Regions from separate parts of the Paenibacillus sp. BK720 genome, predicted to be linked through region 3. Evidence: riboswitches for the same ligand, from Rfam matches in the RefSeq annotation. Region 3 holds a riboswitch; each other region holds the start of a gene.
What was found. A riboswitch is a leader RNA that binds a small molecule or an ion and turns the genes downstream of it on or off. The one in region 3 is predicted to bind cyclic di-AMP.
Positions count from the first base shown of each region.

Region 1 (10,613 bases), on a different contig from region 3:
CGAATATGAGTTAACGCCTAAGGGTCGCGAGCTCCAGCCCGTGATCGAGTCGATTCAAAGCTGGGGCGAGCAATGGATGTAACGCCGTCAAACAAAAAAGCTGTGCCGGACTAGGATATCACTATCCCGTCCGGCGCAGCTTTTTTGTTTGAGTTGACTTTCAACGTTAGCTCCATTACTATAATGATAATAGTTATCATTATCAAATAAGCAAAAGAAATACCCCCCGCCTGCGCGGAGGGCATCCTTCTTAGCCAAGCCATTTTTTGAACAATTGTTTGGTAGTATCACGGTTGATTGCAGCAATCGAAGTCGTAAGCGGAATGCCTTTCGGGCACGAACGCACGCAGTTTTGCGAGTTGCCGCAGCCTTCGATGCCGCCGTCTTCCATCAGCGTCTCCAGACGTTCAGCTTTGTTCATTTCACCTGTAGGGTGAACGTTGAAGAGGCGGACCTGGGAGATTGCTTGCGGACCGATAAAGCTGTTGCGGTCGTTAACGTTCGGGCAGGCTTCCATGCAGACGCCGCAAGTCATACACTTGGACAGCTCGTAAGCCCATTGGCGCTTCTCTTCTGCCAGACGCGGGCCTGGGCCCAGATCATACGTGCCGTCGATCGGAATCCATGCTTTAACCCGTTTCAGCGCATTGAACATGCGCTCGCGGTTAATAACAAGGTCACGCACGACAGGGAATGTGCGCATCGGCTCGAGGCGAATCGGCTGTTCCAGCTTATCGATCAGCGCGCTGCAGGCCTGACGAGGCTTGCCGTTGATGACCATCGAGCAGGCACCGCACACTTCCTCAAGGCAGTTGGATTCCCAGCATACCGGAGCCGTGTTTCCGCCATCCGCTTTTTTCGGATTACGCTGAATTTCCATTAAGCCGCTGATTACGTTCATGTTGGCGCGGTAAGGAATTTCAAACTCTTCGGTATAAGGCGCGGAGTCCGGTCCGTCTTGACGGGTAATAACGAACTTTACGGTTTTTGTTGCTGTCGTTTGAGCCATTGTTATTCTCCTTTCTTCTTGTTGGCTGTGTAGTCGCGTTTACGCGGTTTGATAAGGGAAGTATCGACATCCTCATACGAAATTTGCGGACCTTCAGGCGTCCAGGTCGCTTTCGTTGTTTTGAGGAAATCCTCGTCGTTACGGTCCGGGAAGTCCGGCTTGTAATGCGCGCCGCGGCTTTCGTTGCGGAGCAAAGCGCCAAGCGTCATCGCTTCGGAAAGCTCAAGCATGTTCCACAGCTGACGCGTGAACGCTACGCTGGAGTTGTTCCATTTGAGCGAGTCGTTGATATTGATGTTTTGGTAACGCTGCTTCAGCTCTTTGATCTTGTCAATGGTTTGCTGCAGCTTGTCGTTGAAGCGTACAACCGTCATGTTGTTTGTCATCCACTCGCCAAGCTCTTTGTGGATAACGTAAGCATTCTCGGTACCGTTCATGCCGAGGATCTTGTTGTACTTGTCTTCGTGACGTTTCTTCTCGCGGTCGAATACCGATGAGGAAATGTCTTCAGACGATTTCTTAAGGCCTTTGATGTATTCAACGGCTTTAGGACCGGCAACCATGCCGCCAAAGATAGCGGACAGGAGCGAGTTCGCGCCAAGACGGTTCGCGCCGTGGTATTGGTATTCGCATTCGCCCGCCGCGAACAGACCAGGAATGTTCGTCATTTGGTTGTAATCAACCCACATGCCGCCCATCGAGTAGTGAACCGCAGGGAAGATTTTCATCGGGATTTTGCGCGGGTCGTCGCCCATGAACTTCTCGTAAATCTCGATGATGCCGCCGAGCTTAACGTCAAGCTCCTTCGGATCTTTATGCGACAGGTCAAGGTAAACCATGTTCTCGCCGTTGATGCCAAGCTTCTCGTCAACGCAGACGCTGAAGATTTCGCGTGTTGCGATATCGCGCGGAACAAGGTTGCCGTACGCCGGATATTTCTCTTCAAGGAAGTACCAAGGCTTACCGTCTTTGTACGTCCAGATCCGGCCGCCTTCGCCGCGTGCGGATTCGGACATCAGGCGCAGCTTGTCGTCGCCAGGGATAGCCGTTGGATGGATTTGGATAAATTCGCCGTTTGCGTAATGAACGCCTTGCTGATATACAGCGGATGCAGCTGTACCCGTATTGATAACGGAGTTCGTTGTTTTACCGAAGATGATACCAGGACCGCCGGATGCGAGAATAACGGCGTCGCCGACGAAAGTATGTACTTCCATCGTGCGCAGGCTTTGCGCCGAAACACCGCGGCAGATGCCTTCGTCATCCAGTACGGCGCCAAGGAATTCCCAGTGCTCGTATTTCGTTACGAGACCGGCTGCTTCCCAGCGGCGAACTTGCTCGTCCAGGGCGTACAGCAGCTGCTGGCCGGTTGTTGCGCCCGCGAACGCCGTACGGTGATATTGCGTGCCGCCGAAACGACGGAAGTCAAGCAGACCCTCCGGCGTACGGCTGAACATTACGCCCATTCGGTCCATTAAGTGGATAATGCCAGGCGCGGCTTCGCACATTGCTTTTACCGGAGGCTGATTCGCGAGGAAGTCGCCGCCGTAAACGGTATCGTCAAAATGCTCCCAAGGGGAGTCGCCTTCACCTTTTGTATTTACAGCGCCGTTAATGCCGCCTTGCGCGCAAACGGAATGGGAACGTTTCACCGGCACGAGGGAGAACAGTTCCACATGCACGCCCGCTTCCGCCGCTTTAACGGTTGCCATAAGGCCCGCAAGACCGCCGCCAACGACGATAATTTTATTTTTAGCCATAACGTTTCGCTCCTTGTCTAAATACTACTAACCGATATTGGTCAATGCCAATGCGGCACTTGCCGTTTCCTTGAATTCGTCACCCATAAATGCTACGAGGGACAGGATGAACAGCGCAGCTACAAGCACAAAGATTACCATGCAGATATTCGCCGAAACCCGTTGAGCTTTCGGGGAGACCGTAATACCCCAGCTGATCAGGAACGCCCAGAGGCCGTTGCTGAAGTGGAATACCGCAGCCAGAATACCGATGAGGTACAGAATGAACAAAGCAGGGCTAGTTGCAATATTATGCATGGTCGAGCCAAGCTCTTCATGCGTTACATTGCCAAGCGCTACCTGCACGCGAGTCTCGAACACGTGCCAGATAACAAAGATAAACGTGATTACCCCCGTTATACGCTGCAACGTAAACGCCCAGTTACGTTCATATTTGAAACGTCCCGAGTTGAGGTTCGACTGATAAGCCATATACAAACCGTAAACACCGTGGAACAAAATCGGCAGATAGATGCCGAAGATCTCGAGCAGCGTTACGACAGGCAGGCCGTTAATAAAATGAACCGCTCTGGTAAAGCCTTCCGGCCCGCGCTCATACGCCTGAAAATTGGCCAGGGCATGCACGATGATAAATCCACCCAGCGGAATCACCCCAAGCAGAGAGTGAAGCTTGCGCCAGTAGTACGAATTTCCTTTCATTGATACTTCTCCTTTCCAGACTGTGGTCGCTCCATGACATTTTTACTGTTGACAAACCATTCTACATTGTACCCCCGGCTATTAAGTCCGTCAACAAAAGTCGACACCATTTGCGAAAGTTTCATTTCTCGACTTTTATTGAACCCCGCAAAATATTAGGACTTCGGAGCTTAGGCTTCACATTGCATTGCGAGGGCTATGAAAATTGTGAACGTTCCGTGTATGCCACCCTTTTAATCCTACTCCTTTTGAGCTTATAATGGAATTGCATATTTATTATAATTTATTATAACCAATTCACATAAGCGATCGGGGAGACCAAAATGATCGAAGAATTTCATATGTTTGCATCTATTGTAGAGCATTCCAGCATGAACAAGGCAGCTGCGCTGCTTAATTTGTCCCAGCCGGCTTTATCCCGCAAACTGGCCAAGCTTGAAGAAGAGATTGGCGCCAAGCTGTTCGAGCGCGTAGGCAAAAGGCTTGAACTGACCCGCGTCGGCCAATTGACTTACGAATATGCCGTAAACCTCCGCAAGCTGCACCGCCGTTATATGGATTCCGTCGCCGAATACACCGCGGCGGGACGTACCTCCATTACGATTGGGGCCAGCTTAACGACGCTGCAAACAACCTTACCCGATTTCATCAAGACGCTAAACGCCAGTCATCCGGAATTCGACATCAAGGCCGTAACCGGGAAAACCCACGAGATTGTCACTCTTGTCCGGGACAACAAAGCGGATATCGCCATCGTCGCCTCCATGATCGAGGACTCCCAGCTTCATTGCGTGCCGCTGTTCGACGATCATCTGCTGCTCGTCATACCGACCAGCGTTGCCGTTACGCATGAAGAGCCTCTTTCAATAGAAGATTTAAACGGGCTGCCGATGATCTTGTTCTCCAAAGGAACCTGGTATCGCAGGCTGACCGACGAGGTTTTCGCCAAATACCATCTTCAGCCGGATGTCAGGATGGAAATCGATTCCTTCGAGGCTATCGTCCGTCTGCTTCATACGTGCCGCGCGGCAACCTTGCTCCCGCATTCCTATATGCGCAAGCAGTTATTAGCCGACAACGAACTTGTCGTTGTCCCCATCCGCGAGCTTGAAGAAACCAAGAGAACGACTTGTCTCATCCACAACGACCCTTCCGATCTTCATCCGGCGGTCCGCAGATGGATCTCGGAGCTCGGTCAGTAAAGAGGGGCGCTTTTAATCTTTTCGCACTTGTCTTTCTCTTTTGCCTTTCTCTCTTCTCTCTCCCGCAAGGGAGGACAGTGGCTTGCGCTTTTTAGCGCTTCACTGTCCTTTTTCATTCCCTCGCGAGGGGGAATGGATGGGTGCGGCGCGAGGCGGGAAAGGGGTATCTCTGGAGGAGCGAAGCGTTCGCCTTTGTCACTTCCTTTGCTGCATCTATGTAAACCTGTTCAGAGCAAAGGAATGACAACAGCGGCCGGAAGAGATACCCCGTCCCGCGGAGCCATCCCGCCCCTTCCATTCCCCACCACCTCTGCCAGCCAGCGAGCAAAAAAAGGACAGAGAACGCTAACCGCGCCCACTGTCCTTATCATCACCTGATTATGGTTTCTTCAAACTGTTCAATCTGGTCGTTTGTTCCGATCACGACCATAACGTCCTTTTCCGTCACAACATCCATAGCCGTAGGAGCAATAATAATACCGGAAGGCTTGTTAATGGCTACGATGCTGCATCCGAACCGGGCACGCAGGTTCATATCTTGAAGCGACTTGCCGTTCAGGCATTTCGGCACCGAAAGCTCCGCAATGGTATACTCCTTCGACAGCTCGATATAATCAAGCAGATTCGGGGAGACAAGCTGATGGGCAACCCGGATGCCCATATCCCGTTCCGGATAGATAACGCGGTCGACGCCGATTTTCTCCAGCACCCGTCCATGCAGCTCGCTCATGGCTTTGGCCACAACCCGCTTCACGCCCAGGTCCTTCAATAATATAGTCGTCAGTATGCTGGCCTGGATGTCATCGCCAATCGCCACCACTCCGCAGTCAAAATTACGAACGCCTAGCGATCGCAGCGTCTCTTCGTCCGTGCAATCGGCCGATACCGTATAGGTCAGCACATTGCTCATCTCCTGAACGGCTTCCTCGTCCCGGTCGATTCCAAGCACCTCGTAGCCCAGCTTAATGAGCTCTCTTCCGAGACTCGAGCCAAACCGTCCCAAGCCTACGATCACAAATTGATTGTTCTTCATTCCTGCTCCCTATTCCCCTATCCAATCGTAATTTTGCCTTCCGGATACCGGTACAGCTCTTTCTCTGTTTTTGGTCCAAGCGCGTAAGCAAGCGTCAGAGGACCAAGCCGGCCGGCGAACATCGTTAATGCAATGACAATCTTGCCGAAAAACGTCAGCTCGGGCGTAATGCCCGTCGTGAGGCCAACGGTACCGAACGCCGACGTTGTTTCGAACAAAATTTTCAGAAACTGCTGGTCTTCCGTTGTGGACAGCAGCATCGTGACCAATATGACCAGCGTCAGCGACAGCATCGTAATCGTAAGCGCCTTAAAGATCCGGTCTTTCCCAAGCCTGTAATGGAAGAGAACGATATCCTCCCGCCCGCGGATCATTGCGATAACCGCCCCAACCATAGTCGTAAAGGTCGTCGTTTTGATTCCCCCGCCCGTGGAGCCCGGAGATGCGCCGATAAACATCAGAATAACGGTGAAAAATACGGTAGCCTGCCGGAGCTGGGTATAATCCAGCGTATTGGCCCCTGCCGTCCTTGGCGTAACGGACTGGAAAAAGGAAGCCAGTATTTTATCGCCCCAATTGAGGGATCCCAGCGTCATGCTGTTCGAAAACTCGAAAACAAAGATAACAAGGGCACCGACGGCAATCAGAATGCCGGTTGCCGATAGAACAACCTTGCTATGCAGCGAAAGCCGTTTGTTTTTCCGGAACTCCAGCAAATCCGCCATGACCACAAAGCCTAATCCGCCAAAAATAATAAGCAGCATCGACACGATATTAACGAGCGGATCGCCCACATACATCGTTAAGCTGCGGAAATGGCCGAAGATATCGAAGCCCGCATTGTTAAAGAAGGAGATCGAATGAAAAACCCCGTACCAAACCGCTCGGCCGAGCGGCATATCAAATGCAAACCGGACGGCGAACAGCACCGCGCCAACCAGCTCAATCGTCAAGGAGTAAAAGATAACCCTGCGGATTAAACGAACGATGCCCTCCATGCTCGTCTGGTTCATCGCTTCCTGCAGAATGAGCCGTTCCTTAAGCGAAATTCGCTTGCGCAGCACCAGCGCAATCAGCGTGGCCATGGTCATAAAGCCTAACCCGCCGATTTGAATCAGCGAAAGGATGACGATCTTGCCGGCGGTAGAGAAGTATGTACCCGTATCGACAACAACAAGGCCGGTGACGCAGGTCGCCGATGTCGCTGTAAACAGCGCATCGATAAAGGGCAGGCGCGATCCGTCATTGGAGGCAAAGGGCATCGACAACAGTATCGCTCCAATGATAATGATCATCGCAAACCCAAAGACAAGAATCCTTGGCGGAGACCACTTCAAGATATTGAGGTATTTGGTCATTGTTTTCTCCTTTTAATGGACCTTTCAACATTTGGGCATAAAAAAAAGCACGGGAACTCCCATGCCGGATGAGTCCTGTTCCACACAGCCTGCGAGGTTAGCTGACGGATTCGGGCCTGGAAAGGCAGCCCTATTCAAGCGGAATGCTCGAAATTCACCCCATGCTGGCGGATGGCTCCGGACAGCGGTTTGGTTCCCCCGTTTTCAATAACGAAATTCGGCTGATACGATTCGATTTATATGACGTTAACGATTATACGCCTTAAGGACGGAAACGATCAAAATGAGCCTAAGCGATAATTAGGCGGAATTCGTTCAAATATAGGCAATGCTATAAAGCAAATGGTCACTTGCTGGCTGCAAGTCCTTATTTCACCGCTTTCCGTTTGCATCCTCCGCTTTCGCCCGCATTGGATAAATCAGGTTAATAATGGTATGGTAACTGTAGCGAAGCATCGTCTGAATTCGAAATGGAGGTTTTGTATGATCCCTTCCATCGCTCCTCATGATTGGAAAAGGTTCTTGTGGGCTGCTGTTGCAGGCGCAATTATTTTTATCTTTACCCAATTCGGCCCTGCAGCCGGGGACCAGCTGTTCTCAAGCTCTACACCTAAGGTTATCGCAAAAAGCGAAGCCGAGTCCACCGCGAAAACGTTCGTCCAGGAACAGTTCGGCAAAACGGCCGTAGCCGCCCATGCGATTTATCAGACCGACAGTCTGGCAAACGGGTATTTCTCCAAGGAAGATCTGCTTGGCAAGTTCGAGGATCAATACGAAGCCAAGTTCCCGACCGATACGTTCCAGGTCAATCTGGAGCTGGAGGACGGCACCAAGGCTTACGTCTACGTCCATATGACAAACGGCGGCATCACGGGCTGGCATTGGCTTGGCGGTCAATCTGCCGGGAATGTCCAGTTGGTTCAAACGTCAGCGAAGGCTTTTGCCGAAACAAAAGGATTCCGGCCTGAAGAATTGGACAGCTTGTATAGAAATGACCAAGGTGACGCGGTTCTTCACCCAACCGGTTATACGCTTGGAGACGCTTCTCTCGAACTGATTATCGGCGTTGGTCTTATCGACGATAAACCTGTGATCACCAGGTACAAGCCCGCATTCCAGGCTCCGGCTGATTACGTCGCTTATGTGGAAGGCCAGAAAAAGACGGGCAGCGCGCTGTCTGTGGTCAGCCTGGCGTACATGTGCTTTATCTCCCTTGTCTTGTCGCTTATATACGCGATTCTGTACAGAGGACACACGACTTTTAAACGCGGGGTATTTATCAGCCTTGTGTTTATCTTCTTCTACATTTATAACAATCTGAATGTACTCGACGGCATTTTGGCAACCTTGGGCGAGCAGAGCCGGTCGGATGCCGAGATGAAGGCTACCGTCATGATTACCGTCGTACTGCTGATTCCGGTTGGCCTCGCCGTTTACTTCGCCCTTGTCGCCGGCGACGGGATGTGGCGCTCGCAGAAACGGCCGTTATGGCCGGGATTCCGCGAACGCGGCTATGGCGAGCATGTATGGCGCAGCGTTGGCCTCTCCTATCTCTTTGCGGCTATTATTCTCGGCGCGCAAGCGATTATTATGGTCGCCATGAAGTTTCTTGCCGGTTCTTGGGCAACCAGCGATGCTACGCAATCTGCGTACAATACGGATATGCTGTGGCTGATGCCAATGATGGCCTGGTGCGCGGCCATCTCCGAAGAAGCGATATTCCGGTTGTTCGGCATTGCTCTATTCAAGAAATGGTTTAAAAATACGTTTATCGCCACTCTTATTCCCACGGTCATGTGGGCGCTGGGGCATGTCGGCTATCCGATCTTCCCGTTCTATACGCGTATCGTAGAGCTGGTTATTCTGGGAACGGTATTTTGTCTTATCTTTCTCCGCTACGGCTTTATAACCGCCGTGTTCACCCACGCCATACTGGACAGCCTTATCATGGGCTTCGAGCTGGTCGGCGTTGGAGGAGGCGTCAATATTACCGCTGCCCTTATCTACGCTGTTCTCCCTGTTATCGTCGCGTGGGTTATCAAGTACTGGCATGGCCGGCGTTTTATACGGGTCTGAACGATTTCTCTTTATAAAAGGGATGTATCTGTTAAAGATACATTCCTTTTTTGCGTTTTACCGGTACCGCAAAGAGCCCATTTAATAGAAACGGTCATTTTGTCCAAGAGGAATCCTGTCCACCTTAATATAATCTATTATACCAATATATGGAGTGTGATAGGATTGATTGCAAGAATCAGCGGTTATGACCGCAAACAGAGCTCAGGCAGTAAATGCTATGAGAAACAGTCGTCGGGCAAAAAGTCAAGCGGCCGTCACAAATCGTCCGGGAAAAAGAACACATCGGGCGGCAAGAAAAACGATTGCCATGAACACAAGTCTTCAAGCAAAAAATCGTACGGCTATTCACACAAATCAAATGGCTGCAAATGCGAGCACAAATCTTCGGGCTGCAGCGACAATTCAGTAATTCCGTATAAAAAGGAAGAAAAATCAAACGGAAAAAGTTATGCTGAATATGCTTATGGCATCCTTAGCAAGCTGTCGCTCGGACAAGTTATTCACCGCGTTACGCTGGATAACGGAAAGGATCTGGATAAAGCGAAATGGGCTGGCTTTAAGAACGGGCATGCTACATTCTCTGCCTTCAACTACAAAACCACTTACCTCGTTTATGTCCCGCTGAACAAAATTACGAGCATCGCTCTTTAAAAGCACCGGACAAGGAACCATTTCGCATTTATATCCACTTTCGTACAGACGCAAATCTATCATCCTTCATATAATCTAGTACTACGTTTAAGAGGAGTGATAGATTTGCCAAACAAAAACAAAAACAATAATAACGAGAAGCATCAAAAACAAAACCCCGATGCAGCTAACAAGAGCCTTGGCAACCGCACCGGCGGCAACCAAAGCCCTGGCGGCGGCAACCGCACCGGCGGCAATCAAAGCCCTGGCGGCGGCAACCGCACCGGCGGCAACCAAAGCCCTGGCGGCGGCAACCGCACTGGCGGCAATCAAAGCCCTGGCGGCGGCAATCGTACCGGCGGCAATCAAAGCCCTGGCGGCGGCAACCGCACCGGCGGCAATCAAAGCCCTGGCGGCGGCAACCGCACCGGCGGCAACCAAAGCCCTGGCGGCGGCAACCGCACCGGCGGCAACCAAAGTCCTGGCGGCGGACGCAGCGCAGGCGCGGCAACCGAAGCCGGAGCAGAGAACAAATCGGGCAAAAAAGGCAAGGGCAAAGATAAAAGCAAAGGCAAAGATAAAAGCAAAGGCAATTAAAGAATGAAAAAAAGAAACGGGATGAAAAATTCATTCCGTTTCTTTTTCTTTTACCTCTTCGTTTAAAGCAGCTAAAATTTGCGAAGCCAGCTTCTCGCCAATCGAAAGAGGCTTAAATTCTTCGATGGAAGCTTCCTTAATCTTCTTGATCGAGCCAAAATGCTTGAGCAGCAGCTTGCGGCGCTTCTCCCCGATCCCCGGAATCGCATCCAGCTGGGAAGCGATCATTGACTTGCCGCGCTGTTC
Region 1 is NZ_JAASRQ010000004.1:482,209-492,821, forward strand. Features, by position in the region: gene FHT67_RS17655 (winged helix-turn-helix transcriptional regulator) at 1-82, shown strand, start outside; gene sdhB (succinate dehydrogenase iron-sulfur subunit) at 251-1,009, opposite strand; gene sdhA (succinate dehydrogenase flavoprotein subunit) at 1,012-2,769, opposite strand; gene FHT67_RS17670 (succinate dehydrogenase cytochrome b558 subunit) at 2,797-3,468, opposite strand; gene FHT67_RS17675 (LysR family transcriptional regulator) at 3,792-4,670, shown strand; gene FHT67_RS17680 (potassium channel family protein) at 5,041-5,703, opposite strand; gene FHT67_RS17685 (TrkH family potassium uptake protein) at 5,721-7,061, opposite strand; cyclic di-AMP (ydaO/yuaA leader) riboswitch at 7,133-7,294, opposite strand; gene FHT67_RS17690 (CPBP family intramembrane glutamic endopeptidase) at 7,545-9,137, shown strand; gene FHT67_RS17695 (hypothetical protein) at 9,303-9,791, shown strand; gene FHT67_RS29720 (hypothetical protein) at 9,897-10,367, shown strand; gene uvrC (excinuclease ABC subunit UvrC) at 10,398-10,613, opposite strand, start outside.
Region 1: it holds a riboswitch for cyclic di-AMP, as region 3 does, so the genes downstream of both, FHT67_RS17685 (TrkH family potassium uptake protein) here and FHT67_RS12720 (amino acid permease) in region 3, are expected to answer to the same signal.

Region 2 (10,613 bases), on a different contig from region 3:
CCATCACATGCCATTCCGCTTTTAGCCGGTAGGCGATACGGAAGCCTCTGCGGATCAGCCGCTCTCCCTGCGCCAGGTCGGTGATGGCCACGAATATAACCTCCTGCCTCCGCCATGGGCCGCGTAGTGCGCCCGTCCGCTCCCACGATTCCAGCCGTTCATCCACGTCGTCGGCAATTTCCCGCAAGGCCAGCTCCCGAAGGGCAATCAGATTGCCCAGCTGAAAAAACGCGTCAAGCGATTCCTCGACCTTGTTCATCGGATAGATTTTCCCCTGCCGCATCCGCTCTTGCAGCGCCTTGGGCGATACATCGATCAGCTCGACTTCATCCGCCAGGCGAAGCATGCGGTCCGGAATCGTCTCTCTTACGCGAACGCCCGCAATCTGCTCAACGGCATCGTTTAAGCTCTCAAGATGCTGGACATTAACGGTCGAAATAACCGAGATGCCGGCATCCAGAATCGCAAGGACATCCTCATAACGCTTCTTATATTGACTTCCCGGCACATTTGTATGGGCCAGCTCGTCGATCAGCACAACCTCCGGAAAACGTTCCAGAATCGCGGAAACATCCATTTCTTTTAGCTGCGTTCCTTTGTAAGGAATCGTAGCTTTTGGAATCAGCTCCAGCTCGCCGATCTGCTCCATGGTTTCCTTCCGGCCATGCGTCTCGAGCAGGCCGATAACGACATCAATGCCTTTGCGGAGTAGAACATTTCCTTCACGAAGCATGGTGTAGGTCTTGCCCACGCCGGGCGCAGACCCGATGTAGACCTTGAAGGTGCCCCGTTTAAGCCGTTTCGTCGTTTGAAGCTGCTCGTCGGGACTAAGTCTTCTGTAAACGGGATCCGGAGTAGTCCGATGCTTGGCCGGCAGGATGCGCTCGCCTTCTGCTTCCGTACGGTCCGCCACGAAAAAGACGTCGATATGGCGCGCATAGCGCAAAATCCCGTTAACAACGGAGCCGTGAAGCAGCTCCTGCAGCGGCGTATGCTTCGAGTGGCCAAGCACGATGCGGGTTACGCCGTGATCCATCGCGTATCTGGCCATCTGCTCGGATAGATGGCGCCGGTGCAAATGGGGAACGGCAAGCTCCTCAAAACCCGCCCCAATCTTCTGGGTAAGCTTGATAATAGACCGCTTGAACGCAGCCGCTTCCTTCGTCATTGCTTTCCCCGCTTTGACGAAGGAGACGACGAGCAGCTCTCCGTTCAGCCTTCTGGCAACCTGCTGGCCCCGACGTATATGGATCGAGCCGTTCCAGTGATATTGGGCGGCAACGAGAATCCGTTCGGCCGCGCCGGACGGACCTACCAAGCCCTGCTGTCTCCGGTGATTTTCAAGCGAATCGTTAACATCCTCCGCCATCAGACGCAGCGCAAGCTCGCGCAGCTTGCCAAGGTTGCCCTTAAGCAGCAGATGCGGGGAGCTCGCGTTGCGCAGATGCCCTTCGTTCACGCGGGTCAGTATCGTTTCCGGCGATACGTCGATTAAACGGACCTCATCGGCCAGCTCCAGAATATCGTCGGGAATCGTATGCTCGGCCTCGATGCCGGTCAACTGATAGGCCAGGTCCGATACGCCGTTCAGCTCATATACGTTAAGCGTTGTAATCACGCTGATGCCGCATTCCAGCAAATGACGAATATCGTCCAGGCGGGTGGGAAGGGGACTGTCCGGCCGGTTTCGGTGCGCAAGTCCGTCCACCAGCACAACCTCGGGATTGCGCGCTTTTATAGCGGCCAGATCAAGATCCTTGCGCTCAATCCCGTCTTTTTGCCAATGAATGCTCGGAATCCGTTCCAGCTCGGCAAGCTGCTCCATCGTCTCCGGCCGCTGCATCGTGGATACGGCGCAAGTGACCACATCAATGCCCTGTTTCCGAAGCTGCTGGCCCTCCCGCAGCATATGATACGTTTTGCCGGCCCCGCTTACCGCCCCGATATAAATTTTGAGCCGTCCGTGATGCAGCTTCGTTATGGCCTTCAGCAGCTCTTCGGGTGTTTTGCGGCGATAGCTGTCGTTCATGTCCCGTCGTTCCTCCTCTCCGTAAGACCCGTGAAAGCCCCGCCTGCGCCACTTGGGGCAGGCGGGGCTGCTGTTTACCACATCAGAAAGTATAAGTTTTCGAACTCGAAAACCAGCTTTCTGATTGGCGATAAAAACTACCGCTGAAACGCGGCCCTTCATCTTCGAAGTACTTCGATAGAAGTTTTCTCATTTGCGGAGCTGGCTTAATTCGATGTTCAGCTCCAGCACGTTAACGCGGGGGTCCCCGAAGACGCCAAGATCGCGTCCGTCGGTATGCTTTTTCACCAGCTCTTTCAGAGTGTCCGCCGGCAACCCGGTCAGCTTGCTGATGCGCGGAATTTGGACCTCGGCCGACGCCGGCGTAATATGCGGGTCCAGACCCGAGCCAGAATTGGTAATCAGCGCAAGAGGAAGCTGGTTAACCGGAACATCGGGATTGGCGGCCTGCCAGGCGGCAATCGAATCTTTTGTCCGCTGCAGCATATCTGGATTCGAAGGCGCGTAGTTGTTCGAGCCGGACGCTTCCGCTTTGTAGTCGATGCTCGATACCCTTCCTTGGAAATACGCAGGGTCGGTAAAGCTCTGCCCGATCAAGGAGGAGCCGATAATCCGGCCGTTCGAATCCTTGATCATGCTGCCGTTCGCCTGATGCGGGAAGAGCAGCTGGGCAAGGCCGGTTGACACTAGCGGGTAAATAATGCCGCATATCAGAATAAACGCGATACCGGCTCTTAAGGCAATCATAAAGAGAGAGCCGTTAGATCCCGATGAAGATGTGGAGTTCGTCATGATTATCTCTTCCTTTCAGATCGGTCTAGATCCATACATGAACAAGCAGGTCGATCAGCTTAATGCCGATAAACGGGGCAAGGACGCCGCCAAGTCCGTAGATCAGAAGGTTTTTGCTTAACAGCTTCGACGCGCTCATCGGTTTGTACTGCACCCCGCGCATGGCGAGCGGAATGAGCAGAGGAATGATGATCGCGTTAAAGATAAGCGCGGACAGAATGGCCGAAGAGGGCGAACCCAGCTTCATGATGTTCAAGGCGTCCATCTGAGGGATCGCGATCATAAACATGGCCGGAATGATGGCGAAATATTTGGCGATATCGTTCGCGATGCTAAAGGTTGTCAGCGCGCCGCGCGTCATGAGGAGCTGCTTGCCGATCGCAACCACTTCGATAATTTTGGACGGGTCGGAATCCAGGTCGATCATGTTGGCCGCTTCTTTCGCTGCGACCGTACCGCTGTTCATGGCAAGGCCAACGTCGGCCTGGGCAAGCGCGGGAGCGTCGTTTGTCCCGTCGCCCGTCATCGCAACCAGGCTGCCTTCCGCCTGCTCGCGGCGGATCAGCGCGATTTTATCCTCGGGCCTGCTCTCCGCCACAAAATCGTCAACTCCCGCTTCACGGGCAATCGTTGCGGCTGTCAGCGGGTTGTCGCCGGTACACATAATCGTCTTGATCCCCATGCGGCGCAGCTGCTCGAACCTCTCCTGCATGCCCGGCTTCACGGTATCCTTCAAATAAATAATGCCGTAGATGCGGTTATCAACCGCCACAGCGAGCGGGGTACCGCCAAGCACGGCAACTCCTTCGCCGGTAGCGTCAAGATCGGAAGGGACGGTGCCGCCTTGGGAAGCTACCCATTTCTTCACGGCGTCAACGGCGCCTTTGCGTATTTTCCGTCCGTCCGGAAGATCCAGACCGCTCATCCGGGTCTCGGCCGTAAACGCTATGACTTCAGCGTTCTCGGCAAGAGAGGAAGGATAACTCAGCTGCTTGGTCTTCATCAGCTCCAGGACGGAACGGCCCTCCGGCGTTTCGTCTTTGGCGGAGCTGACGGCTGCCCATTCGCCAAGCTCCTGGACGCTTACGCCTTTGACAGGCAGGAAGTCGCTTGCCATTCGGTTGCCGTACGTAATCGTGCCGGTCTTATCCAGAATCATCGTATTAATGTCGCCGGCTGCTTCCACCGCTTTGCCGGACATGGCCAGCACGTTAAACTGCGTGACGCGGTCCATGCCGGCGATCCCGATGGCTGACAGCAGACCGCCGATAGTCGTAGGAATCAGACAGACAAGAAGGGCAATGAGCACCGGAATATCAAGCACAACGCCAACATATTTGGCGATTGGAGCCAGGGTTACCACAACGATCAGGAAGATCAGCGTCAGGCTGGTCAGCAGCGTGTTCAGCGCCAGCTCGTTAGGCGTCTTTTGCCGCTTCGCGCCTTCCACAAGGGAGATCATGCGGTCGATAAACGACTCGCCGGGATCGCTCATGATCCGGACTTTGATCCGGTCGCTGACAACGCGGGTACCGCCCGTTACCGAGCTGAAGTCGCCGCCGGCTTCCTTGATCACCGGTGCCGATTCACCCGTAATCGCCGACTCGTCGACAGAGGCAAGACCTTCGATGATCTCGCCGTCGCCGGGAATCATCTCTCCTTCGGAGACGACGACGATATCGCCTTTACGGAGCTCGGTTGACGACACCTGCTTAGTCGTCTGGCCCGTCACTTTGTTTGCCGTAATATCTTTTTTGCTCTTCTTGAGCGAATCCGCCTGGGCTTTGCCCCGTCCTTCGGCCAGCGCTTCCGCAAAGTTAGCGAACAAAACGGTGAACAGCAGGATCAGAAAGACCGTCAGATTGAATCCGATACGACCCTCCGTTCCGAAGTAGCCGGGGAAGATCGTCATCAGCAGGACGACAAGCGTACCGACCTCGACGACAAACATGACGGGATTTCTCATCATGGTGAGCGGATTTAATTTCAGAAAGCTGTCCTTTACCGCGCGACTTATAATCGCCGAGGTCAGCATGGATTTGCGTTGTGTGGTCACGGTTATTCACCTCATCCTTATCCGTTAGCGAATCGTTAAATGCTCTGCAATAGGTCCAAGTACAACGGCAGGCAGGAACGTAAGCGCGCCGACAATCACTACGGTTCCTACTAGAATCCCGCCAAACAGCACGTTGTCTGTCCGGAATGTGCCAATCGTCTCCGGTACGGGCTTTTTGCGGACCAGGGATCCGGCTACGGCAAGCATGGCAATCATCGAAATATAACGTCCAAGCAGCATGACAAGACCGGTCGTCATGTTCCAGAACGGCGTATTGTCGGCAAGGCCTTCAAAGCCGGAGCCATTATTCGAAGCCGAAGAGGTGTATTCATAGAGCACCTGCGAGATGCCGTGAAAGCCCGGATTCGTAATGGCACCCTGGCCAAGATCCGTCAGGAAAGCAATGGCGGTTGGCGCCAAAATGATAAACGGATGAACGAGAATCGCGATCGCGATCAGCTTCATTTCTTTGGGTTCGATTTTCCGACCGAGAAACTCCGGTGTCCGTCCAACCATCAGACCGGCGATAAACACGGCAAGAATGGCATACATCAGCATATTGACGAGCCCGACGCCCTTGCCGCCGAACACGACGTTCAGCATCATCTCCGCCAGCGGGACAAGACCGCCGATCGGGGTCAGCGTATCATGCATGTTGTTAACTGAACCTGTAGTGGCTGCCGTCGTCACCGCCGTAAACAGGGAGGACTGGGCAATGCCGAACCGGACTTCCTTGCCCTCCATGCTGCCTTGCGAGGCGTCTACGCCAAGGTTGTTCAGTGCCGGATTGCCATGCAGCTCAGCCGTGTAGACCGTTGCAAGGAATACCAGGAACAGCGACATCATCGCGCCAAACACAACCCAGCCTTGCTTGCGGTTTCCCGCGAACCTGCCGTATACATAAGGAAGGCATGCAGGCAGCGCCCACATGGACAAAATCTCGATCACGTTCGTCAGCGGGCTTGGATTCTCGAATGGATGCGCCGAGTTGGCGCCCATAAAGCCGCCGCCGTTGGTACCCAAATGCTTAATCGATTCAAGCGAAGCAACCGGCCCGATGGCGATGCTTTGCGCTGCTCCTTCCAGCGTTGTTGCCGTAACGTTAGGCTGCAGCGTCTGCGGCACGTGAAGCGCCACAAGCACCAGCGTAATAAGCGTTGCGAGCGGCAGGAAAATCCGCGTATGGGATTTCACGAAATCGGTAAAGAAGTTGCCGATTGTGCTGCCCCTGCTCGTTAAGCCGCGGATAAAAGCAATCGCAACCGAGAAGCCGGTAGCCGCCGATGTGAACATCATCATCATAATGACGGCCATCTGCGAGAAATAGGACAGACCGGTCTCGCCGCTGTAGTGCTGCAGGTTCGTATTTGTAATAAAGCTGACAACGGTATTGAACGAAAGCGATTCTTCCATAGCGCCAATGCCGTTCGGGTTGCCCGGAAGGCTGCCCTGCAGGCGCAGAATCAAATAACTGATCGCGACAAGCACGATATTCGTGAGCAGGAAGCTCAGCGCGTATTTTTTCCAAGTCATGCCCTCACGCGACTTCAGGCCGATTACCTTATAGATGAACCTTTCGATGCCGCCAAAAACGCGGTCGATCCGGTTCGGTTGATCCGAATACACGTGATACACGTAGGTTCCGAGCGGTTTGACGAGCAGAATAAGCACGCCAACCACGATGATGAGCTGTAAAATATCCATTGCCATTGCGGCCTCCCAGCGATCGATTAGGGTTTAGAATTTCTCCGGGTTGATCAAGGCATAAACTAAGTAGAGAAAGAGAAACAGGGCAAGCACTAACGTGACAATCATCGCTTATCCTCCTCTTGAATAGCCCGGTCGCACCATTGCATAAAGCCGGCGAAGAGTACGAATATCGCTGCCAGCAGCAGCACCATATAAATATCCTGCATCGTATATTCCTCCTAAAAGAATTGCCGCATGGCCGTCAGGTGCCATTTGGGGCAATTCTTGTCTGGTTAGCATGTCCTTTACCGATTATCTTGGCTTGCCATGAGTTCGTTTATGATTAGAAAAGACGTATCCGCATGGCTTGAATGAATAACATCATTCGCGCCCATTCCTTTGTAGATCAGACGCGGGTTTGCACTGTCCGTAACGACGCAGATCGATTTCGACGTCCAGCTGCGGCAGATCTGGATATAACGGCAGCATAAGTTCAGGCTTCTCTCGAATAAAAAGATCCGGCCGACCGGCAGCTCCGGTACGCGCCAGGTGGCTTCATCCGTTGTGTTGACGACGATGACCGTGGTCACGCCAAGCTCCAGCATCCGCTCATACTCGGTCTTATTGTTCACGATGGCCGCAAACGGAATGTGCCGGCGTAGCAGCTGTTTAATAAAGTCCTCGCCTTGCACGTTGGGTGCGGAGACGAGTATATAGTCGACCATGTGTTTACGCTCCTCTTTTCGTTAGAGGAATCAACGACAAACAAAAAAGCCGCGGAAGAGGGACTCTTCACGCGGCTTATAAGCGCAGCACAAAATAAACCGCGCCTATATTCACGATCATCGTTGCCTCTCTTGGTACGCTGACGAAGTTAGCTGACGGATTCGGGCGTAAGAGTCGCCCTACGCCAACAAGCCCGATTAGAGCCGCGTTGGCGATTCACCCCGTGGACAAGCTGGCTTGCGTGCAGCCGGCTGTCCGATTGGTTCCCCCGTTCCCCCGTGTAGGGGATTAAGCGATAAAGACAGTTGATTAAAAATGGGCATCAGAAATAGCCGCAGAGGAAAGATCCCCGCGGCCCCTTAAGGTCACAAGATCACATCATCCTCTCTACCTGGAAAATGCCTCTGCCATAAGCAGCAGCATTTTCATCGCTTACGAGGTTAGCTGACGGATTCGGACGGTGAGAGTCGCCCTACCGGGTACGGCCGCGCGCAGCCTTTTCCCGGATTCACCCCGGATAAGCAAGCTGCTCCGGCTCTCACACCGTTGCGATGCCGCTTATCGATTGGTTCCCCCGTTTCCCTTAACGGAAACTCAGCGATTGCTACTTCAATCAATTGCTGAATCGTATATTACGCCTGCCGGTCGAGGTTGTAAATGAACCGTGGGGGCGGCATATTGTCTAATTCTGACAAGGAGCTTGGTTAGAACGTTTACATTGAAAGGGAACTCTACTATGCTCCTTCTTGGACTCTAAATCTCGCGAATGCTATAATTCGTTGCGAAATTTAGGTTTAGGCAAGCCTAATTGGATTGCCTGGAAAGACTAAATAACACGGAAAAACCGTCTTACAGCGGGCGGTGCACGCAGGAAACTGGAGCGGTACAATAAGTGCGCGAGTTAGACGAGAGAATGAGATAAGAGGGCGGAATGAGCGTATAATGGAAGGATTGGACTTTTTCGCCCCTTGTTTTCGTCAGCTAATTTTGGGACAATAGGAGCAGTATGCGGTTTCCGCCGCGTTTGTGAAAAGAGGAATAACGATGAGTACACCATCCATATATGGATTTACTTTAGATCAATTAACGGCATGGCTGGGCGAGCGGGGGCATAAAAAGTTCCGTGCGACTCAGGTGTGGGAATACTTGTACCGGAAGCGGGTTACTAGCTTTACGGACATGGCCGAGGTTCATCCGGACTGCGTGAAGCTTCTGGAGGAGAACTTTGCGATACAGACGCTGGTCGAGCATACGAAGCAGGTGTCGAAGGACGGCACCGTCAAGCTGCTGCTCAAGCTGGATGACGGCAACCTGATCGAGACGGTGATGATGCGCCATAAGTTCGGCCTGTCGGTCTGCGTAACCACGCAGGTTGGCTGCAACATCGGCTGCAGCTTCTGCGCGAGCGGCCTTTTGAAGAAGAGCAGGGACCTGACAAGCGGCGAGATTGTCGAGCAGATCATGAAGATCCAGCTCCATCTTGATGAAGCGGGTCAAGGCGAGAAGGTCAGCCATATCGTTGTCATGGGTATTGGCGAGCCATTCGATAACTTTATTCACTTGAACGACTTCCTTACAACGGTGAAGGATCATAAAGGCCTGGCTATCGGACCGCGCCATATTACGGTATCGACAAGCGGCCTCGCGGATAAAATCAGAGAATTTGCCGACAAGGATCAAGGGGTGAATCTCGCCGTATCGCTGCATGCGCCTAATAATGAACTGCGGACGCGGATTATGAAGATCAACCGTGCGATTCCGATCGAGAAGCTGATGGATGCGATCGATTATTATCTGGAGCGGACGAACCGCCGCATCACGCTGGAGTATATTCTGCTCAAGGGCGTGAATGACCGGCCGGAGCATGCGCTTGAGCTTGCCGAGCTGGTGGGCGACCGCCGCCGCTCCCTCGTGAACGTGAACCTGATTCCTTACAATCCGGTTGACGAGCATAGCCAATACCAGCGCAGCGAGAACGATTCCATTAAGAGCTTCTACGATACGCTCAAAAAACAAGACGTCAGCGTCAGCGTCCGCCTCGAGCATGGCGCCGACATCGACGCGGCTTGCGGCCAGCTGCGCAGCAAGCAGATGAACAAGGAAAAAGCCGGCTAACAACCGGCACGGCATAATAAAAGCCATGATCGCGGGATCATGGCTTTTTGCAATTCCAAGGGTCTATAATCCGGAATGAAACGCGCTCCTCCGCCTAAGGACGGCGAAGCCATTTCATCTTGCGGGAGCGGTGCGGCTTCGGTAACCGATGCAGGCCGCAATGCAAATCTGCGCGGCATAGTAAGTTGTCATAATGAGGATATCCGAGCCTGCCACATCCGAGACGAACTTATTCCAGGCGAGAATGGAGTCGGAAGCCATAAACAGCAAGGCGCCCGCAACCGCCCATGCGTTGCCGGACATGATGGCCGACCAGCCCATCAGCGAAATGGCGGTTACATAGACAAGCACGGGGAGTTTGAGACCGTCGTCTCCCGACTTTGCGAGAGCATCCATAAGCTCATACCCCATATAAACGGCGTATGCTCCGATCGGAACAATCGTGACGAGCCGCCGGAAGGAAAACCTCCATTGTCCGAAAAACCCGCTTAAATAAAACAAATGGCCGATTAAAAAGGCGGACAGTCCTACGATAAAGTTACCCAGGGTAACATCGCCAATCACGCAGAAGACAAGACCGGTTAGCACGATCCGTTGAAACCGCTTACCGTTTCGCGCGGGCTGCAAGTAAGCGTAACCGATAATCAGCAGCATCGGAATCGCTTTGAAAATTAGCTTGACGGCATGCGGTTCAGCGGGAATGATAAAAATGTAAAGCAAGCCCGTAAGCAGAATAAGGGCAGGCAGCAATTTATTCAATCGGCATCGCTCCTTTTTCCTAACTATAGCATAGAATTTCGTTTTTCAAGTCTGGATTCCTATCGAAAAGGCGGGGTATCGCATGAATATGAACATGAATACAGCTCAACAATCGCTGGAGAAGCAGCGGCATTATTACGGGACGGGGGCAACCCGGAGTCTCGAATTCCGGCTGGCGCAGCTGGCCAAGCTGCGCCAAGCCATTACGGAACGCGAGGATGCGATTATGCAGGCGCTTCGGCTTGACCTGAACCGGAGCGAGCAGGAGTCCTATATGCTGGAGATTGGACTGGTTCTCAAAGAAATCTCTTTCGTGCAGAAGAGGCTGAAGCGGTGGATGAAGCCCGCCAAGGTCAAAACGGCGCTTACCCACATGGGCAGCAAGGGGTACATCGTGCCGGAGCCGCTTGGCACCGCGCTTATTATCGCACCGTGGAACTATCCGTT
Region 2 is NZ_JAASRQ010000006.1:290,466-301,078, reverse strand. Features, by position in the region: gene FHT67_RS23105 (histidine kinase) at 1-2,029, opposite strand, end outside; gene kdpC (potassium-transporting ATPase subunit KdpC) at 2,219-2,821, opposite strand; gene kdpB (potassium-transporting ATPase subunit KdpB) at 2,847-4,856, opposite strand; gene kdpA (potassium-transporting ATPase subunit KdpA) at 4,902-6,581, opposite strand; gene kdpF (K(+)-transporting ATPase subunit F) at 6,615-6,692, opposite strand; gene FHT67_RS23080 (hypothetical protein) at 6,872-7,291, opposite strand; cyclic di-AMP (ydaO/yuaA leader) riboswitch at 7,414-7,597, opposite strand; cyclic di-AMP (ydaO/yuaA leader) riboswitch at 7,708-7,902, opposite strand; gene rlmN (dual-specificity RNA methyltransferase RlmN) at 8,337-9,407, shown strand; gene FHT67_RS23070 (lysoplasmalogenase) at 9,522-10,166, opposite strand; gene FHT67_RS23065 (aldehyde dehydrogenase) at 10,255-10,613, shown strand, end outside.
Region 2: it holds a riboswitch for cyclic di-AMP, as region 3 does, so the genes downstream of both, FHT67_RS23080 (hypothetical protein) here and FHT67_RS12720 (amino acid permease) in region 3, are expected to answer to the same signal.

Region 3 (10,613 bases):
CTGTGGATTGTTGTTGTAGGTCTTGCCAACGCCCTCCTGCCCTCCTCCAGCGATCATAAGGACGATGCCGCAGCCAATCTTGTGAGCAGCGCCCCGTCCGTGCAGGCCGATGCCTTAAACGAACATAACGGCATTCCGGCTATTATCGCTTGGCATAGAATCGCGGGTCTCACCGATGAGGACCTTAGCCGGATCCAATCTTTATCCAAGAAGCTGGCGGATGAACCGCTGCCGCGGCAGACGGAGCTGCCGCCGCTTCACGAGATGCCGCTTCCGGCATTAAAAGCGATGGTATCCGAGGACGGTACGACCTTCCTGCAGACCGTTGTATTTGACAAGAACGCTTCTTCCGACGATCTGAAGATCAGTCTGGAGCAGCTGCAGGCGGATGCGAATGGCCTTTTTCCATCCAAGCCGTTTGACGCCGCCCTAAGCGGGGAAGGCCTTGTCGGCCGGATTACCGGTCCTGCCGGTATCGGCGTGGATGCCACCTCCCTGTTCAAGGACGCGGACGTGTCCCTGTTGATCGCAACAACGCTGCTTGTGCTCGTTATTCTTTTATTCATTTACCGCTCGCCTATTCTTGCACTCATCCCGCTGGTTGCGGTTGGCTTCGCTTACGGCTTGACCGGCCCGATTCTAGGCTGGATGGCGGACGAAGGCTGGATTACGTATGATTCGCAGGGTTTATCGATCATGACCGTGCTGCTCTTTGGCGCAGGAACCGATTATTGTCTATTCCTGATTGCCCGCTTCCGCAGCGTACTGACTACCGAACCGGATAAAAAGCAAGCCTTGCTCAAATCGCTGGGCGACTCCGGCGGCGCCATTACGATGAGCGGCTTGACCGTAGTGATGTCTTTGCTCGCGCTGCTGCTGGCCGAATACGGCGCGATTCACCGCTTCGCGGTGCCGTTCAGCTTGTCGATCCTCATTATGATGATTGCAAGCCTGACGCTTGTACCGGCAATGCTTGCCATTCTCGGCCGCGCTTCCTTCTATCCGTTCGTACCGCGTACGCCGGAGATGACGGCTGCCCGCGCCGCGCGCAAGAACAAGCCGCTGCCTGCGCCAAAGACCAAAACAAGCTTTGGCATCCGGCTAGGCGAAGCCATCGTGAAACGTCCGAAAACAATTGCTATCTCGACGTTAATCGTGCTTGGCATAACGGCGGCTTTTTCGACTCAAATCAAATTTACGTACGACACGCTGTCTTCTTTCCCGAAGGATATGCCTTCCCGCGAAGGCTTCGACTTAATCGGCGACCACTTCTCCAAAGGAAGTCTGGCCAAGGTACAGGTGCTCGTGAAGACCGACGGCAAAGCCTTGCCGCTTGATCGGAAGCTAGGAGAGCTGGCGAATATCAGCAGCGTTTCCGAGCCTGCAGCGAACACGAAGGATGCAAGCATCGTATCCTACAATGTTGAGCTTGCGATGAACCCGTATTCGATTGAAGCGCTCGATATGATACCGGTGATCCGCTCTGCCGCGGAACAATCGCTATCGGATGCCGGCATTACGGATGCAGCAGACAAAGTATGGATTGCTGGCGCGACCGCCGAGCAATACGATACCCGGCACGAGACAACGGGCGATGCCTATCGAATTATTCCCGTTATTATCGGGATGATCGCCTTGCTCCTGCTGCTCTACCTGCGTTCGTTTGTGGCGATGCTTTACTTGATGGGCACCGTGCTTCTCTCCTACTTCAGCGCTTTAGGCATAGGCTGGCTTGTCGTCCATTACCTGTTTGGCGCCGAAGCGATTCAAGGTCTGATTCCGCTTTACGCCTTCGTCTTCCTGGTCGCGCTGGGCGAGGACTACAACATCTTTATGGTGTCGAGCATCTGGAAAAAGAGCAAAACGATGCCGCTTAACCGCGCGATCGTAGAGGGCGTTGCACAGACCGGCGGGGTCATTACTTCCGCGGGTATCATTCTTGCAGGTACCTTCGCCGTCCTCGCGACGCTGCCGATTCAGGTACTGGTGCAGTTCGGCACGGTGACCGCCATCGGCGTTCTGCTCGATACGTTTATCGTCCGCTCCTTCCTCGTACCGGCGCTGACGGTATGGATCGGCAAAGGGGTATTCTGGCCGTCGAAACAAAGAGCCGCTTCCGTTAAGGAAGCGGAGTTGTAACCCGCCCGGGCGGGTGCCGTCTGCTTAACGATGCGCGGTATCGTTAAGCTGGCCCAAATCTGCGCTTTGCGCGCAATTTCGGCTGTTTTTCAACGCCTTAACGATGCGCGGCATCGTTAAGCTAACCCAATCTGCACCATTAAAAAAGCCTCGGTCCCGACGGGACCGAGGCTTTTCGCTATTTTTTCAAATGGTAAGGCACGGTAGTGATGATGACATCCTTGCGGTACAGCAGCTGGGCACGGAGCATCAAGCTCGTTTGGTTATGCAAAATGTTGTGCCAGCCCTTCTTCGGAATAAACTGCGGAATAATGACGGTTACCTGGTAATTGTTCTCGCTCGCCTTGCGCTGCACGGTATCGATAAACTTGAAGAGCGGATTCGAGATCGAGCGGTAAGGCGAATGCAGGGTTACAAGCCGGACATCCGGCTGGAACTTCTCCCACTTTTCTTCGAAGATGGCTTCATCCTCTTTCTCAAAAGGAACGTACACGGCAATGATCTGTTCCGCCTTCAGCGACTTGGCATACAGAATGGAATGCTCCACCACATGCGTAATCCCCGAAACCGGCAAAATCATCACGTTGCCTTCTATCGGCATCACAGGCTCGCAGGTTGCGAGGCGAAGCTGCTCGCCCACGGCTTCGTAATGCTTCTTGATCCGGTGGAAGACGAAAATAATAAGCGGCAGGAAGATCAGAATCGACCATACCTGTTCGAACTTCGTCAGGAAGAACATGATCGTTACGATAAAGCTGATCAAGGCGCCGATCGAGTTGATTGTGAACTTGCCGACCCAGCCCTTCGGCCGTTGGCGGAACCATTTGACCAGCATCCCCGTCTGCGACAGCGTAAACGGGATGAATACGCCAACCGCATACAGCGGGATGAGGTGCTCGGTCTTGCCCTGGAACGCAACGATCAGGATGATGGACAGAATCCCCAAGCTGATAATGCCGTTCGAGTAACCGAGACGGTCACCGCGTGCCGTGAACATTCTCGGGATGAATTTATCCTTCGCCAGGTTAACCGCAAGCAGCGGGAAGGCGGAATAACCGGTGTTCGCCGCCAGGATCAAGATAAGCGCCGTTGTACCCTGGATAAAATAATACATCGTATGGCGCCCGAATATCCCTTCGGCAATCTGCGATACAACCGTCACGTCTTCCTTCGGGGAGACGCCGTAGTAGTAAGCGAGGAACACGATGCCCGAGAACAGGATCGAGAGCAGGCCGCCCATCGCCAGCAACGTCTTGGCCGCATTATTCGGCGCCGGATCCTTGAAGTTCGGAATGGCGTTCGAGATAGCCTCAACCCCGGTCAGGGCCGAGCTGCCGGATGCAAACGCACGGAGCAGCAGGAACAGGCTGATGCCCGCAACCGGCGTGCCTAACGAGGTGTGAAGCGCAGGCGATACGTCGCCGGCGGCGATTTTGTACAAGCCGACAATGACCATGACAACAATCGCCAGCACAAACAAGTAAACGGGATAAGCAAGGATAGACGCGGATTCCGTCACGCCCCGCAGGTTTAATATCGTAATAAAAAGGACAAACAGGATAGAGATCAGTACCGAATGCTCATGCAGGCTTGGAAAAGCCGACGTAATCGCGTCCGTGCCCGCCGAGACGCTTACCGCTACGGTCAAAATATAATCGACCAGCAAAGCGCCGCCGGATATGAGGCCCGGGAATACCCCGAGGTTTTCCTTCGATACGACATACGCTCCTCCGCCATGCGGGTAGGCAAATATGATTTGCCGGTAAGACAGGATAAGTGCCGTTAATAAGACCAGCACCCCGACACCAATCGGAATCGAATACCAAAACGCCGCTGCGCTAACGGTCATCAAGACGAGCAAAATCTGCTCTGGCCCGTAAGCAACGGATGATAAGGCATCCGAGGACAGGATCGCAAGCGCCTTCGTCTTAATGAGCTTCTGTTCCCCTAATTCCGTGGACTTGAGGGGACGCCCGATCAGTAATCTTTTGATAAGAGTAAACACACAGGTCACCGCCAAAGTTGAAGTTAAACATCTAATACCTGGATACTTGGCTACTCAAACACTTATCAGTGCTAATGTAACCACCTTTTCATTTTTCTACGCATAGAAAAAAGACCGCAGAGTATCCTCCCGCGGCCCGTAAATAACCGAAGTTCACCCTCTCTATCAACGCTTACAAGGTTAGCTGACGGATTCGGGCGTCTAGAGTCGCCCTACGGCCTGCTGCCGCAACATTGCGGCCGGCATGCCGATTCACCCCGGCGACAAGCATAAACGTTCCTGCCTATCGCATTTGGTTCCCCTGCTTTCCGTTTCTAACGGAAACTCAGCGAATACGAACATATGAAGTTTTGCAGATTTGATCATAGACCCGTTTCCCCTTTCCTGTAAACCATGATATACAAGCGAAAAAGGGCAGATTAGTCTGTTTTCCGCTCATGAATGCGGATACATATTTAGTTCGCTCTCGGAATGTCCGAAATAAACCGCCATGCTTTCTTTTACCTTGCAATCGGCAGATAATCCCTGATATGTCAGTGGAGATTGGCTATTATCTGATAGGCATGCTCTATTAAAGTCGCTGTAAGCAAAAAAAGCGCAAACCTGCCTGTGGCTGGCCCGCGCTTTTTTTGCTTTTATTTCGTAAGACGGAACGATTTGGCTTCCGCATCGCGGCTGTTAGGGCCCACAAAGACATGGAACTCGCCCGCATCTCTCTTCAGCTGCAAATCCGCATGGTAATAACGAAGCTGCTCCTCGGTAAGCTCAAACGTTACCGTCTGCGTCTAGCCTTGCTGGATAGCCAGCTTCCGGAAGCCCTTCAGCTCCTTCAGCGGGCGGACAACCTCGCCGACAACATCGCGTACGTACAGCTGGACAACCTCTTCGCCTGCGGCAGCCCCGGTGTTGGTTACGTCAATCGGCTATTTGCTTGAATAGCGTAGTGATTGGCGGGCATTGTCGCTGCGCAAAAGACATGCTCCTTCGATCGCTGTTGTACCCTGATTTCCTTGAATATACCGCTGTGCGGTAGAAATCCGGATAAAAAGGCGAGCGCTGCGATTCTCAGCGAGCATGTCTTTCGCTACGCTCCGGCCCTGCCGCTCTTCAACCGTTTAATCTGACAAGGCTAGATTGGATTTAAATAGGTTTTTACGGGTTCATCCATCGTTTTGCTGGTTAAAGATATACAAGAGGCCTCATCGTTCTACCCCAATCTCGGGTTTGCCTACGAAGAGATCTATTTGATGCTTTTGCTTAAACGGATTCCGCCCTTCTTGCTCTCGCACGAGTTCCTGGCTAAAACAGTCAAGATTGTTAACGGCCTTAACTACTCGGGGCATTAAAGCGAATTTACCATTAAAGACGCCCGATGGATACCGATCACCTTGGGAGGAGACGTCTCCGATCGGCCGGAATATAAATTAGTTAAGCAATGAAACTTTTCGATACACTCATCCGTCTACTTGGTGATTTCAATTTCCGAACCTATATTGAGGAGGCCATCCATCATGAAAAAACCTTTCAAAATGCTTACTATTGCCGTCGCCGGCTCTTGCCTGCTTGCCTATACTCCCGCGCTTGCCCTGGCAGCGGAATCTACTGCCGCACCTGTTGCCGTTACTTACGAACCGATCACAACCGTGCCAATCAGCGCAGTGCTTCCCGATACGCAAGCCGTTAAAGTAACAACGAAAGTAATTGAGGAAACCTCCGATCTGCTTACCGTAAAAATCTCCGTTCCTGTGATCAGCGGTATGCTCGATACCGCCTATCAAGATAAATTAAACGCCACCATCGAGGAAAAAGCGACCAAAGAAATCGACAAGCTAAAGGCTATGGCGGCCGATGACAAAAAGTCCGCCGCAGAGAACGATTATCCGTTCCGTGCTTATGAGCTTAACGTAGCCTACGAGCTGAAAGCCGACGGAAGCACGGCCGCGAAAGGCATCGTCTCGTTCACCGTGTCTACTTACGAGTACATGGGCGGCGCCCATGGCGGTACTGCCGTAGAGGGCTACAATATCGTAAACAGCCAGCAGGCTGCCGAGCTGACGCTTGAGCAGGCGCTTGGCGACGGCGGCTTTGCGGCAGCCAACAGCGCGGTGCGTTACGCCATCAGCAAAAACCCGGATAACTTCTTCCCGGACGCCATGACAACGTTCAAAATCGGTGCTGATCATACTTATTTCGTTGACGGCAAAGGTATCGTCAATCTGGTGTTCCAGCAATACGAGATTGCGCCTTATGCCGGCGGAATCATCAACATTCCGGTGGATGCCACCACATCGGTCGGCCCAACCTTAACCTTGTCCACCAAGGATCTGACGGCTGGCCCGAACGGCGCCCATTACATTCCGCTTCGTAAAGCTGCGGAGGCGCTGGGCTACAAGGTAAAATGGAGCAACAAAACGCAAAGCGCGGAAATCTCCCGCGATGCGCAATGGACTTTGGTAACCGTAAGCAAAAACAGCTACACCATTAACAAAATGGCTCCGGTTCAGCTGTTTGCCGCGCCTAAATTAATGAAAGGCTCGCTCTATGTGCCGGATGAATTCTTCAGCAAAATTCTTCACCTCGATCTGAAGAACAATACAAGCGATAATTCGGTAACGATTAAAGGATAGCCGCTGTATCGCAATAACATGGGAACATAAAAAGGCCATTTGCCCCAAACGGGCAGATGGCCTTCTTCTTCGTTACGGCGTTAGGTTAACCGATTAGTCTTCATGCTCCGCAAAGCCGTTCTCGACGAGATAATCCATCTCCATATCGAGAATTTTCTCGACGGTTACTTCGTCCAGCTTCACGTCGCGCTGCTTCAACACATAATCGACCAGCTCATCGCTGTCGATATCGATCACTTGACCTTTAGCCGAGCTTTGCGCCTTATCGATAAAAGCCTGCTCGTGCTTCAGCACCAGGCTGATCGTATCAGCCGATACCTTGGTCTTCTCCGCCAGATAGTTCACCAATTCTTGTTCATTCAGTTCGCTCATGGTTATTACAGCTCCTCGAATTTCAAATTCTTGGACTATTGTACCATTCCGGGAGCCAGATTCAAAAACCCGCATAGAAAGCCCCCTAACCAAATGGATAGGGGGGTCGCCGCCATTGATCGTTATTGCGCCGTATAACCGCCGTCTACGGTCAGTGTCGTACCCGTAATGAAAGACGCGTCCTCGCTTGCGAGGAAAAGAACCGACTTCGCAATTTCCTCCGGCTTGCCGAGACGGCCCATGGGATGCAGATTAATCAGATATTGGCGCGCCTCTTCGCTGCCGCCTTGAATAAGCGGCGTATCGATATAACCCGGGCAAACGGCGTTTACGCGGATATTTTGCTGCGCGTAAGCAATCGCCGTGCTTTGCGTCAGCAGCTTCACGCCGCCTTTCGCCGCCGAATAAGCCGGAATCGTGTTGCGGGCTACATGACTATGAATCGAGCCGCAGTTCACGACTACGCCGCCAGTGCCCTGCTTCAGCATCTGGTCAATCGCGTATTTATCGCACAGGAAAACGCCTGTCAGATTGATGTCGATCATGCGCTGCCAGTCCTTCATGGACAGCTCATGGGTAACGCCTTGCGCGCCAATGCCGGCATTCGCGAACAGGATATCCAGCCTGCCGTATTTTTTCACCGTTGCGGCAACCATCGCCTTAACGCTTGCTTCTTCGGCTACGTTTGTTTTTACGAATAGGGTATCGAAGCCCTGACCGTTCAGCTCTTCGGATACCGCTGCGCCGCGGTCCGAGAAATCCGCGATGACAACCTTCGCTCCTTCGGCCGCAAATGCACGGACGGTCGCTTCCCCAATGCCGCTTGCTCCGCCGGTAACGATTGCTGCTTTGTTTTCGAAACGCATCATGAAAGCCACCTCTTATATAAGAATAAATAATTGCTTATCTAGCCATTGCGCCTCCATCGAAAACCATCTTGGAGCCCATTCAAGCATAGCCGTATTAATGTACCCCGGATGAATCGAGTTGACCCGTACGCCGTGAATGGCAAATTCCATCGCTGCATCCTTCGTCATCGCCCGGAGCGCAGCTTTTTCAACTACTTAATTACCAGAAATACCCTAACTGATCGATATTGCTACCCGCTTCCGCAAAGCTTAGTCATTCTACTTTCATTGGTGGGTACCATTACCATCAGTAATTCCTTGGTTAAGGTCAAATTCGGGGACCTGAAGAAGCTGCTCAATAGCGAGCACTCCTACCTGCGAGCGGATAACGGATAAATGAAAAAAGAGTATCTTCACCGGGATAACCGGGAAGATACTCTTTTTTGCCGAAGAAGAGATTAGTGCACTGCGGCTTCCGCGAGAATTTCGCATTTTCTCGCTTCCCGCTCCTCGCTCGTCATACGCGGGCATGTGTAGCATTTGGTTCCGTTCTCGCGGCGGTCGTACATGCAGCAGGAAGAGGGAATGAGCCATTTCTCCTCCGGCTTATACGGGTTCTCCACGTAACGCGGATTCGCAAGATAATAAGGATTGCGTCTGCGGTTGAACAAGGCAGGATCGAGGAATTCCGCAAGCAGCTTGCCGTCCGCCAGGAATTGCTCCGTGAGCTGAGGCATTTGCATGTGCTCCGCGATAAAATCCTGCGTCATCTTGAGCTGGCCGCCGAACTGCTGCCAGATCGCATCCGGCTTCAAGTCACCGGCCTCGGCAATCGCCTCAATCGCAGGCGTAACGAAATTGGTGAAATATTCCGCCCAGTGTTGAAGCAGGAAGGCTTTGCGTTCCTCGGGCTCCGTTGGCACCGGAATGGAGCGTAGCTCTTTTATTTTATAACCAAGATGGGCATGATCGTCATGCATCTCCACTTGGTAATTGATATTGTCCGGGTACATATCGAGCAGCTGATTATACATCGAAGCGAACAGCAGCTGTACGATGCTCACCTTGCACAGGGAAGTTCCGATGAACGACGCCGGCAGCGCATTCGAGATCGCCTGTACCGTCTCCCCGCTTCGCTGAAGCGCCTCTTGCAGGGTGGCCGGGTCAAAAAAGCCCGTTGCCGGTATATCGTAAATCGGATGCTCCGCCCCCTCGGGCGAAATATGATAATACATCTTTACGAGACTAAAATCGAACAACGTCTCCGACCTCCGTTTCATGATTTCCCTAGGCCTCCGGCCCGCCAGACTGCCTCTTTCATCCTATGTAAAGAATCCTCTTATATGATAACGATTCTCATAATCGCTGTCAATTTAGAACCGCATAAGAATCGCCCTTTTGCCTAAAGCTGTAGGTAGAGGTGAACCTTATGATCTTTATCATCGGAGCAGGGCTCGCCATAGCCGCGGCCATTGTCGGATGGATCAGTTACCGGAGCCAGACGGGCAAATCCGTCCTTGGCGGTCTCGCCGCCATCGCCATCTTCCTGGCCTCCACCGTTATCGCCACATCCGCCACCCGGACCATTATGGACAATACCATCTACATGACCGAGATCCACTCGGTGCTGGGATCGCCGACTTTTATCATTAGCACGGGGTACTTGATGGTGTACGGCATCGCGCGGATGGTTGCGGGGATTGGGCGCGGGGCGGCCCGGACATGAAAAAAAGCATCTCCCGGCTAAGGAGATGCTTTCGTTCTTCTATTTCTGATAGCTGTAGCTCGTATTCGCCACCACAGCCAGCATTCGTTCTTCCTTGATCATCGGGGATTGGCATAGGAAGCACACGGGAGCTTCGGATAATGAGAAGTTATCCCTCATCCATCCCTTGCATTGCTCGCTAGAGCATGACCATACCACTGTTAATTCAGTAGGCAGTTCTTCAGCCGTCTTTTTCCGAGAATACATTCATATCCCTCTTTCCTCTGATCTGTAATAATGAAAAAAGCCCCAAACCTTGAAGTCCGGGGCATTTTTTACGTAATCCTACAGTTTTACAACGTTTTCCGCTTGAGGACCACGGTTGCCTTGTACGATGTTGAACTCAACGCGTTGACCTTCGTCAAGGGATTTGAAGCCGTCGCCTTGGATAGCGCTGAAGTGTACGAATACGTCGTTGCCGCCTTCAACTTCGATGAAGCCAAATCCTTTTTCTGCGTTAAACCATTTAACTGTACCTTGTTCCATGTTCAATTACCACCTTGTATATGATTTACATGACATTCTTATTTTGTTCAAAAAATAAAAAATTCACATATCGTGCAGGATTATTTCCTTTGATAAAAATAACCCTCTACGAGATGTGAATTCAGGTCACGTTTAATAAATTCATTATAGCACATCCAAATGGAAATAGCTAATACCAATGGAATCCATTAGGAAAATAATTTCGAATACGGTACAAACGTTCTGAAATCTCATCTAATCGGTCCTTAACGAGCAGAACACTCGAGTAATTAGAGGGGATTTCTGGATAGCCGCAAGCGATACCTGCAAGACCGCCGGCAATAGCGCCGATGGTGTCCGAGTCTCCTCCTAAATTGGCTGCTTCCTGCACG
Region 3 is NZ_JAASRQ010000003.1:141,935-152,547, reverse strand. Features, by position in the region: gene FHT67_RS12725 (MMPL family transporter) at 1-2,139, shown strand, start outside; gene FHT67_RS12720 (amino acid permease) at 2,318-4,144, opposite strand; cyclic di-AMP (ydaO/yuaA leader) riboswitch at 4,298-4,485, opposite strand; gene FHT67_RS30670 (hypothetical protein) at 4,774-5,079, shown strand; gene FHT67_RS12710 (PdaC/SigV domain-containing protein) at 5,656-6,771, shown strand; gene FHT67_RS12705 (hypothetical protein) at 6,865-7,143, opposite strand; gene FHT67_RS12700 (SDR family NAD(P)-dependent oxidoreductase) at 7,266-8,009, opposite strand; partial or broken gene FHT67_RS12695 (SDR family oxidoreductase) at 8,025-8,192, opposite strand; gene FHT67_RS12690 ((2Fe-2S)-binding protein) at 8,450-9,271, opposite strand; gene FHT67_RS12685 (hypothetical protein) at 9,421-9,717, shown strand; gene FHT67_RS12680 (cold-shock protein) at 9,757-9,963, opposite strand; gene FHT67_RS12675 (cold-shock protein) at 10,042-10,242, opposite strand; gene FHT67_RS12670 (ADP-ribosylglycohydrolase family protein) at 10,412-10,613, opposite strand, start outside.